3 regions of the Micromonospora sp. WMMD1274 genome follow, and region 3 is predicted to be linked to each of the others. Evidence: riboswitches for the same ligand, from Rfam matches in the RefSeq annotation. Region 3 holds a riboswitch; each other region holds the start of a gene.
What was found. Region 3 has a riboswitch for cyclic di-AMP ahead of ACN27D_RS32885 (transglycosylase family protein). Riboswitches for the same ligand answer to the same signal wherever they lie in the genome.
Positions count from the first base shown of each region.

Region 1: another riboswitch for cyclic di-AMP. It lies ahead of ACN27D_RS05340 (coiled-coil domain-containing protein); the one in region 3 lies ahead of ACN27D_RS32885 (transglycosylase family protein).
Region 2: another riboswitch for cyclic di-AMP. It lies ahead of ACN27D_RS14005 (NlpC/P60 family protein); the one in region 3 lies ahead of ACN27D_RS32885 (transglycosylase family protein).

Region 1 covers NZ_JBMHMG010000001.1:1,254,266-1,257,462, forward strand. The annotation lists gene ACN27D_RS05330 (HelD family protein) at 1-359, shown strand, start outside; gene ACN27D_RS05335 (cation diffusion facilitator family transporter) at 451-1,365, shown strand; cyclic di-AMP (ydaO/yuaA leader) riboswitch at 1,509-1,639, shown strand; gene ACN27D_RS05340 (coiled-coil domain-containing protein) at 1,644-2,717, shown strand; gene ACN27D_RS05345 (SRPBCC family protein) at 2,741-3,197, opposite strand, start outside.
Region 2 covers NZ_JBMHMG010000001.1:3,034,351-3,037,547, forward strand. The annotation lists gene ACN27D_RS14000 (N-acetylmuramoyl-L-alanine amidase) at 1-1,567, opposite strand, end outside; cyclic di-AMP (ydaO/yuaA leader) riboswitch at 1,805-1,939, shown strand; gene ACN27D_RS14005 (NlpC/P60 family protein) at 1,953-2,987, shown strand; gene dcd (dCTP deaminase) at 3,051-3,197, opposite strand, start outside.
Region 3 covers NZ_JBMHMG010000001.1:6,951,265-6,954,461, forward strand. The annotation lists gene ACN27D_RS32880 (YbaB/EbfC family nucleoid-associated protein) at 1-280, opposite strand, end outside; gene ACN27D_RS32885 (transglycosylase family protein) at 468-1,118, opposite strand; cyclic di-AMP (ydaO/yuaA leader) riboswitch at 1,117-1,262, opposite strand; gene ACN27D_RS32890 (LLM class flavin-dependent oxidoreductase) at 1,434-2,996, shown strand; gene ACN27D_RS32895 (winged helix-turn-helix transcriptional regulator) at 3,043-3,197, shown strand, end outside.

The DNA of each region.
Region 1 (3,197 bases), 5.7 Mb from region 3:
CGCTGCCCGCCGCGGTCCGGTCCACGGGTGTGGCGCCGGTCGAGCGCACGGTGCCCGCCGCCGACCTGCCGGCGGCCACCGTCGAGGCGGCCGAGGCGCTGCTCGCGCAGGTGGAGGGCACCGTCGGCGTGATCACGCCGGTGCCGCGCCGGGACGAGGTGGCGGGCTGGCTGGGCGGGCTCGGCGCGGGCCGCCTCCAGGTCGTCACCAGCCTTCAGGCCAAGGGCATGGAGTACGACGGCGTGGTGCTGGTGGCGCCGGGTGAGATCCGGGCCGATCCCGGCTCGGGCGTCCGCACGCTCTACGTGGCGCTGTCCCGGGCGACCCAGCGCCTCACCACGCTCGACCCGGTGGGGTGACCGGCCCCGCCGCCACCCACAGTTCACTTGCATACATAGCGATGTGAACATACATTGGGCCGGGCCGGTACGCGGCAGGGAGGGTGTTGGCGTGGGCGCAGGTCATGACCACAGCGGTGCGGTGGCCAACGCGGCACACCGCCACCGGGGCCGCCTCTGGGCCGCGTTCGCGCTGCTCGCCGCCCTGATGGTGGTCGAGGCGGTGGCCGCCTTCACCACCGGCTCGCTGGCGCTGCTCTCCGACGCCGGGCACATGTTCACCGACGTGCTCGGCATCGGCATGGCCCTCGCGGCGATCACCGCCACCCGCCGGGCCGGCACCGACCCGCAGCGCACGTTCGGGCTCTACCGGCTGGAGGTGCTCGCCGCCCTCGCCAACGCCGTGCTGCTCGGCGCCGTCGCCATCTACGTCCTGGTCGAGGCGGTACGCCGCTTCGGCGAGCCGCCGGAGGTGCTGGCCGGCCCGATGCTGGTGGTGGCGGTGCTCGGCCTGCTCGCCAACATCGTCGCGTTCGCGCTGCTGCGCGCCGGGGCGAAGGAGAGCATCAACCTGCGCGGGGCGTACCTGGAGGTGCTCGGCGACCTGCTCGGCTCGCTCGGCGTGATCGCCGCCGCCCTGGTCATCGCGGTGACCGACTGGTGGTGGGCGGACCCGCTGGTCGCCGTCGGGATCGGCCTGTTCATCCTGCCGCGCACCTGGCGGCTCGGCCGGGCCGCGCTGCGCATCCTGGTGCAGGCCGCGCCGGAACACCTCCAGGTGACCGCCGTGCACGACCGGCTGGCCGCCGTACCCGGCGTGGCCGAGGTGCACGACCTGCACGTCTGGACGCTCACCTCGGGCATGGAGGTGGCCTCGGCGCACCTGACCACCGACCCGGGCGTGGACCCGGCCGGCGTGCTGGCCGCCGCGCGGGCCGCCCTGCACGAGGACTTCTCCATCGATCACGCCACGTTGCAGGTCGAACCCGGAGCGTCGGCCGGAGTGTGCGGACAGACCGAGTGGTGATTAGGACACACTTAAATCACTGTGGCTAATGTAGTCTTATGCCGGTTTTGCCCCGCCTAGTGGCACTGCTCCACGGAGCCGTGCCCGGGCAGCGCCGGTAGTCTCGGTCGCGGCCGCACCCGCGGGCGCCACCGGCCCCGGTGGGGCGGCCGTCGCCTAATCGTCCGCAGGGACGAGCCGGGGAACCACGTACGTGGGGTGCATCCGCGTCAGCGGTAGGGATCTTCCGTCCCGAACCCGTCAGCTAACCCGGTCGGCGCTGACGGAAGGACGTGTGAATGCCCCCAGTGGCACCTGTACGACGGACGGCCGCCCGGTTGGCGGCCCTGCTCGTCGCGACGCTGACCCTCGGCGTCGCGACCGTTCCGGCCTCCCCCGCCTCGGCGGCGCCCGCGACCGGCCTGCTCGCCGCCGCGCCCGGCGACGACGAGGGCGGCACGCCCGAACTGCGCGCCCAGCTCGACGCGGCCAGCAAGGGCTGGCTGGAGGCGAAGGCCGCGCTCAACCGGTCGGTGAACCGGCAGAAGCAACTCAACGAACAACTCAAGACGGTCGGCGCCGAACTGGCCGTCCGGGACGCCAAGGTCGGCGAGATCGCCGCCGTGGCGTACCGCAACGGCCGCCTGGGCACCGCCGGGGCGCTGCTCGGCAGCAGCAGCCCGGAGGGCTTCATGGACCGGGCCGCCGCGCTGGAGCAGGTCGCCGCGCACGAGGACCGTACGCTGCGCGACCTGATCGCGACCCGGGACGAGGCCACCCGCACCCGCACCGAGCTCGACGGCGAGATCCGCGAGCAGCGCAAGCAGGTGGCGGTGATGGGCAAGCGCAAGGAGCAGGCCGAGCGTGCCCTCGAGGTGGCGAACGACCGGGCCTCGCGCAGCAGCAGCGGCGGTGGCAGCGTCCAGGGCACCTCCAGCAAGAACGCGAAGCCCGCGCCGCGCAACTCGGACGGCTCCTGGCCGTCGGAGTCGTGCAGCGTCAACGACCCGACCCCGGCGAACGGCTGCATCACCCCACGCACGCTGCACGCGCTGCAACAGGCCAAGGCGGCGGGCTTCACCCGGTACGTCTCCTGCCACCGGCCCAGCGGCTCGGGTGAGCACCCGAAGGGGCGCGCCTGCGACTTCGCCGCGCAGAAGAGCGGCTTCGGCGGCGTGGCCACCGGCGGCGACCGGACGTACGGCAACAACCTGGCCGCGTACTTCGTGCGCAACGCCGACCCGCTCGCCGTGCTCTACGTGATCTGGTTCAAGCAGATCTGGCTGCCCAGCAGCGGGTGGAAGTCGTACAGCGGCGGCAACGGCGACCCGTCCAGCGACCACACCAACCACGTGCACCTGTCGGTGTACTGAGCGCGCCCTGGAGGGCGGCCGGATCAGGCCGGCCGGCCCTCCAGGGTCGCTCCGAGACGCGCCGCCAGGCCCAGGTGAGCCGCCCGGGCCTGGCGGAACGCGTACCCGAACAGCGGTGCCGGTGCGGTGAGCGTGATCTCCACGTCGATGCGTACCGTGCCGTCGGGCTCGTCGCGCAGGCGGGTGTGGTTGCGTACCGTCGTGGCGGGCTGCTGCCGCGCCACGGTGACCACCTCGTCCTCGCCGGCGATCAACACGTCCGCCTGGTACGTGACCGGGAAGTGCAGCGGGCCGAGTTGCAGCCGGTCGGTGATCGCGTAGCTGGCCAGCGCGCCCGGCCGGGCCGGCAGCTTCCGGACCCGGACGATCAGCGGATGCAGCTCGCCCTGGCGACTCAGGTCACCCAGTAGCGCCACCGCCTCGGCCCGGGTGCACCGGGCCTGCACGGTGTAGCTGAAGCTGTCGCTGCTCTGCAAGCGG
Region 2 (3,197 bases), 3.9 Mb from region 3:
CGGAGATGTACATGGTGTCCGGCGTGCCGTCCGGGCGCAGCCCGAGGTCGTTGACGAGCGGGGCGTCCGGGCTCGGCGCGGTCCGCAGGATCACGGCCGAGGAACCACGCGACGGGCACGGCTCGGCCGGCGGCCGGGGCGTCGGGACGCCGGGCGGCTGCTGGTTGCAGCCGGTGAACGCGGGCCGGTTGGTGGCGAAGTCCGGGTCGATGGTGACCAGGCCGGTCCGGGGCGTGCCGGTGCCGCGGAACGGCGCCTTCATCAGGTCGAAGTAGTGCGACCAGTCCCAGTACGGTCCCGGGTCCCAGTGCATGCCGCCCACGTTGGCGGCGGTGATGCCGGGCACGTTGTCGTGGCCGATGATGTGCTGGCGGTCCATCGGAATGCCGAGCTTCAGCGCCAGGTGACGCACCAGCTTGGCGGAGGTGCGGTACATCGCCTCGGTGTACCAGGTGCCCTGACCGGCGAAGCCTTCGTGCTCCAGGCCGATGGACTTCGCGTTGACGTACCAGTTGCCGGCGTGCCAGCCCACGTCCTTGGTCTTGATGTGCTGGGCGATGTAGCCGTCCACCGAGCGCAGCGTGTAGTGCCAGCCCAGGTAGTCGGCCCGCTTCACCAGGTCGACGCTCGGGCCGAAGTAGCCCTCGGTGTCGTGGATGACGATGTACTCGATCTTCTGCTGCTTCGGCCGGTCGCCCAGGTCGTGGTTGCCGTAGTCGCCCGGGTCGTCGCTGAGCTGCTCGTACGGCGCGGGGATCCAATCGCAGGCCAGCCGCACCGGGCACTCCAGCCCGTCCGGCCGCTCGGCGTTGCGCAGGCCGAGGCGGGCCAGGCGGGAACGGTCCGGCTTCGCGGCGGTGGCGGCGAGCGTGACCCGCTGGCCGTCGTCGGTGGTCCGGCTGGCCCCCTGGCCGAGCTGGTCGTACACCTCGTCGGCGAAGGCCGCCGCGGCGTCGGAGGTGTCCGCGCCGGAGTACCGGGCCACCGCCGCGTACCAGGCCGCCGGGTCGGTGCCGGCACCGACCGGCCCACCCAGGGCCTTCTGGTACGACGCCAGCAGCGCCGCGCCACCGCGGATGTTCGCGGCCGGGTCGGTCCGCAGCGTCCCCGCGTCGAGCCCGGTCAGCGCGGCGGCCGCGTCGAGCGTCTGGAGCGAGGCGGGCGGCAGCGGGGTCTCCCGCTGCGGCGCGGCGGCCGTGGCCGGGTCGAGCTTGAGCGGGCGGGCGTCGTCGCCGCGCGGGTCCTCGTCCTCGTCGACGTGGGCGCTGCCCGGCATGGCGAGGATGTGCGTGGCGTCGGTCAGGTGCATCGGGCCGTAGCCGCCGCTGGTGCTGGGCTGCCCGGTGTGCGTGTCCCAGCGGGACTCCAGATAGGAGACGCCGAGCAGCACGTTCTGCGGCACGCCGTACTCGGCCGCGGCGGCGGCGTATTGTTGTTGCCGGTCGCTCGCGGGCGCGGGCGTGTCCGGCGCGGCGGTCACCGGGCCGGTCGTCGCCAGCGCGGTGGCTGTCGCCACTGCGGCGGCGAGCAGTATCCGTCTGCCCGACGGCGGGGCGGAGAGGTGCATCGAACCTCCTGGACAGGGATGGGGGTCACTGCGTTTCCACCCTCACTCCGCACACCCGTGAGGGTCAATACCTTTCCAGTGGGTAATCAGCCTTGAAAGAAAATTTCACCTCCGCGCGGGTGCGGCACCGGATCGCGTACGGAGTGTCACGGCGCTGGAAGTTGCGGATCGATAACGGTGGTCCCTACTCTGGTGAATCGTCGGCCGCACGTCTCACCGTCCAACCCGGTCGGTGACGGTCCGACACCGCCGAGTCGCCTCCGGGCGAGCCGGGGAACCAGGTACCTGGGGTGAATCCGCAGCGATGCGGTAGGGCGGCTCCCTTCCCGCCCGAATCCGTCAGCTAACCCGGTAGGCGGTACGGAAGAAGGAGTACGGACGCCCGGTGGCACTCCATGCCCCGCGGCCGTCGTCGAACCGGTCGGCCGACCGGTCCTTCGTCGCGCCGCGTTCCCGCTGGTCCCGCTTCACCACCGCCCTCGCCGCACTGGTCGGCACCGCCGTCGTCCTGACCGGCGGCGCCACGGCGGCACACGCCGAACCCTCGGTCGCCGAGATCGAGGCCCAGATCGACCGCGACTGGAACAAGCTCGAACCGGTCATCGAACAGGTCAACGCCGTACGCGGGCAGCTCGCCGCGCGGCGCAAGCAGGCCGACGCGCTCGGCCGGCAGATCGCACCCCTCCAGGCCCGGGTGGACGCCGCACTCGGCCAGGTCGGCGGGCTCGCCGCCGACGCCTACAAGGGCGACAACCTCTCCACCGTGAACGCGCTGCTGGGCAGCCGTTCGCCCGGTGACCTGGTGAACGGCCTGGAACTGCTCGACCGCTTCGCGCACCGCCAGCACGAACAGGTGCGCTCCGTCGCCGCGCTGCGCGACGAACTGGCGGCGAAGAAGAAGCCGCTGGACGAGATGATCGCCGGCCTGGCGCGTACCGAGGCCCAGCTCGCGGCGAAGAAGAAGCAGATCGACGCCGAGATCGCCAAGCTGGAGAAGCTGCGGCTCAAGGTGTACGGCAAGGGTGGCGGCGGCCCGCTGCGCCCGGCGCCGTGCCCGGCCGGCTACCCCGGCGGCCCGGCCGGTGCGGCGGTCAAGTTCGCCTGCGCCCAGATCGGCAAGATCTACGTCTGGGGCGCGGCCGGACCGGACCACTTCGACTGCTCGGGCCTCACCATGGCGGCCTGGGCCAAGGGCGGCGTCTCACTGCCGCACAGCGCACGCCAGCAGCACGGCGTGACGAAGCGGATCAGCCGGGCCGAACTGCGCGCCGGTGACCTCGTCTTCTACTACAGCGACCTGCACCACGTGGCGATGTACGTGGGCGACGGCTGGGTGGTGCACGCCTCCCAGTCCGGCAAGCCCATCACCATGAAGCGGGTCGACGACGGCGACATCAACAGCTACGGCCGTCCCGGCTGAGGTCGTGCTCCGGGGCTCCGCCGGTGACGGCGGGGCCCCAGGCGCGGCGCCCCAAGCGCGGCGTCAGCGGGTCGGCCAGGTCCGCCAGCTCTGCCAGGACCGGCTCGGCGTCGGGCCGCGCTGCCCCTGGTAACGCGAACCGTAGACGGCCGAGCCGTACGGGTGCTCGGCCGGCGAGGAGAGCCGGAAGATGCAGAGCTGGCCGATCTT
Region 3 (3,197 bases):
CGGACAACGCGGCGTTGGCGGCGGTGACGAGGTGTCCGCAGAGGACGTCGAGGGGCTCGCCGGCCAGCTCCGGGTCGACCGTCACGGAATCCAGCCGGCCACCCTGGACGGCGACCGCGCGAACCCGCCCGCCGGCGGCCGTGCCCTCGGCGCGGAGCAGGTCGCCCGGCTCGCCGTCGGCGTGCGCCGAGGCCCGGGAGCGCATCGCGGTGAGCGCCTGCTGCGTGCGGGTCAGCATCTCGTCGAGGCTCGCGGCCGCCGAGAACGGGTCGTTGGTCATTTCCGCGCTTTCTTCACGTCTTAGCCGAGCACCGTGACCCTAGCAACCGGCTCCGACGAATCGCGGTCACCGGCTGTCGCGGGCCGCGCCCCGGCGCCGCGAGCAGGCCGGACACCGGCGACGCGGCGTGTCGCGGACGGGTGAACGCCCGGCCGGACGGACCGGCCGGGCGTTCTCCGGACCGCTGTCAGCGCAGGCGCAGCCGCTGACCGGGGAAGATCAGGCCCGGGTCGTCGCCGACCACCGCCCGGTTGCGCTCGTGCAGGGCACGCCAGCCGCCGTCGACGCGCTGCGCCACGGCGATCTCCGACAGCGTGTCCCCGCGCCGGACCACGTACGTCCCGGCACCGCTCGCGGGCTGCGGCGCGGCCTTCGTCGCGGGCCGCTCCGGGGCGGCCTTGCGCGGGGCCGGCCGCTCCGGGGCGGCCTTGCGCGGAGTGGCCTTCGTGGTGGCCCGCTCGCCGGCCGCGGCCGACCCGGCGTTCGCCGAGCCGCCCTTCCTGCCGCAGACCGGCCACGCGCCGATGCCCTGACCGCGCAGCACCTTCTCGGCGACGGCGATCTGCTCGGAGCGGCTGGCCAGGTCGGCGCGGGCGGCGTACTTCTTGCCGCCGTAGCCGTTCCAGGTGGCGCGGGAGAACTGGAGCCCGCCGTAGTAGCCGTTGCCGGTGTTGATCTTCCAGTTGCCGCCTGACTCGCAGCGCGCGACCGCGTCCCAGTTGACGCCCGCGCTGGCCGGGGCGGCCGGGCCGAAGAGGGTCGCGGCGCCGACGGCGGCGCCGGCCAGAACCGCCCCGAGAGCGGTACGGCGGCTTCGGGCTGAGTATTCAGTTGCCATGTGGATTCCTCCACGCCGACGAGGTGAGCTGTCGGGTTCGGGCCGAGGAGCCCGGCCGCCGGTGGCGGCTTCACCCCGAGGTGACGATGCACCGTGGAACGTGTGGTTCCCCCGCTCCCGCGCGAGGTTCGGTTACCGGGGACGGCGGCGGGATTTGGCGTTTCCGGCCCGCGGTGTCCGCGTCTGCGAACGAAACCGACGCTAGGAGCGTTTTGCGACGATCGTCCACTTCTTGTGATGCTCTTCACCCGGCCGGGCTACCGGCGGCGGCGCTACGGTGGCAGGGCCAGGCAAGATCACGGGAGGGCGGGACGGATGACCGATCACGGACACGAGCTGACCTTCGGCGGCTTCATCACCCCCGCCGCCGGGCAGCCCGACCAGGTGGTGGCGCTCGCCCGGCTCTGCGAGCAGGTCGGGCTGGACCTGGTCACCTTCCAGGACCACCCGTACCAGCCGGGCTTCCTGGACACCTGGACGCTGATGTCCTACGTGGGCGCCGCCACCGAGCGCATCCGCCTGGCCGGCAACGTACTCAACCTGCCGCTGCGCCAGCCGGTGGTGCTGGCCCGCAGCATCGCCAGCCTGGACCTGCTCACCGGCGGCCGGGTCGAGCTGGGGCTCGGCGCGGGCGCGTTCTGGGACGCGATCGAGGCGACCGGCGGGCGGCGCCTGTCCCCCGGCGCCGCCGTCGAAGCCCTGGACGAGGCGATCCGGGTGATCCGCGAGGTCTGGGACACCGACCGGCGCGGCATGATCCGGGTCGACGGCGAGCACTACCGGGTGGTCGGTGCCAAGCGCGGGCCGGCGCCGGCGCACCCGGTGGGCATCTGGGTCGGCGCGTACAAGCCGCGCATGCTGCGCCTGGTCGGCCGCGCCGCGGACGGCTGGCTGCCGTCGCTGTCGTACCTGCCGAAGGGCCCCGACGAGCTGCCCGCCCTGAACGCGCTCGTCGACGAGGGCGCCCGGGCCGCCGGGCGCGACCCGGCCGCGATCCGCCGCATGCTCAACGTGACCGGCACGTTCGCCCGCTCGTCGGCCGGTTTCCTGGCCGGGCCGCCGGACCAGTGGGTGGAGGAACTGGCCGGGCTCACGCTGGAGCACGGCATCACCACGTTCATCCTCGGCAGCGACGAGCCGCGCGCGATCCAGATATTCGGCCAGGAGGTCGCGCCCGCCGTGCGGGAGCTGGTCGCCGCCGAGCGCGCCACGCCCGTCGGCGGCACCCGCGCGGCCGCCGAGGAGCAGGCCGCCGCCGGCGGCCCGAGCACGCTGGGTGTCACCCCCACCCCCGACCCGGGGGTACGCCTGAGCGCGCGCCGCCCCTGGGACGAGTCCACCCGCCCGACCGCCCCGCCGCCACCGGCCGGGCACACCTACCCGGCCCGGGGACAGGCCGCCGGGCAGCACCTGGTGGACGTGCACGACCACCTGCGGCAGGAGCTGGCCCAGGTGCGCGACCTGCTGGAACAGGTCAAGCAGGGCTCGGTCACGCCGGGCCGGGCGCGGGCCGCGCTGAACGAGATGACCATGCGGCAGAACAACTGGACGCTCGGGGCGTACTGCGCGGCCTACTGCACGATGGTCACCCAGCACCACGGGCTGGAGGACGCCTCGATCTTCCCGCACCTGCGCCGATCCGAGGCCGGGCTGGCCGCCGTGCTGGACCGCCTGGAGGAGGAGCACGTGGTGATCCACGGCGTGGTGGAGAGCGTGGACCGGGCACTCGTGGAGCTGGTCCGCCGGCCCGGCGACTTCACCGGACTCCAGGAGGCGGTGGACCTGCTCACCGACACGTTGCTGTCGCACCTGTCGTACGAGGAGCACCAGATCGTCGAGCCGCTGGCCCGGCACGGTTTCTTCCCCGGCCAGCTGTGAGGTAGCTGACTTTTGGTTCCCTAAGTCAGGAGGTACCGTCGACGCCATGACGGACCTCCTCGCCCAGCGTGACTCCTGGTCCACCGCCAACTGCTCGATCGCCCGGGCGCTCGAGGTGGTCGGCAACCGCACCACGCTGCTCCTGCTGCGGGAAGCGTCGTTCGGCACCCGCCGCTTCGACGACTTCGCCCGGCGGGTCGG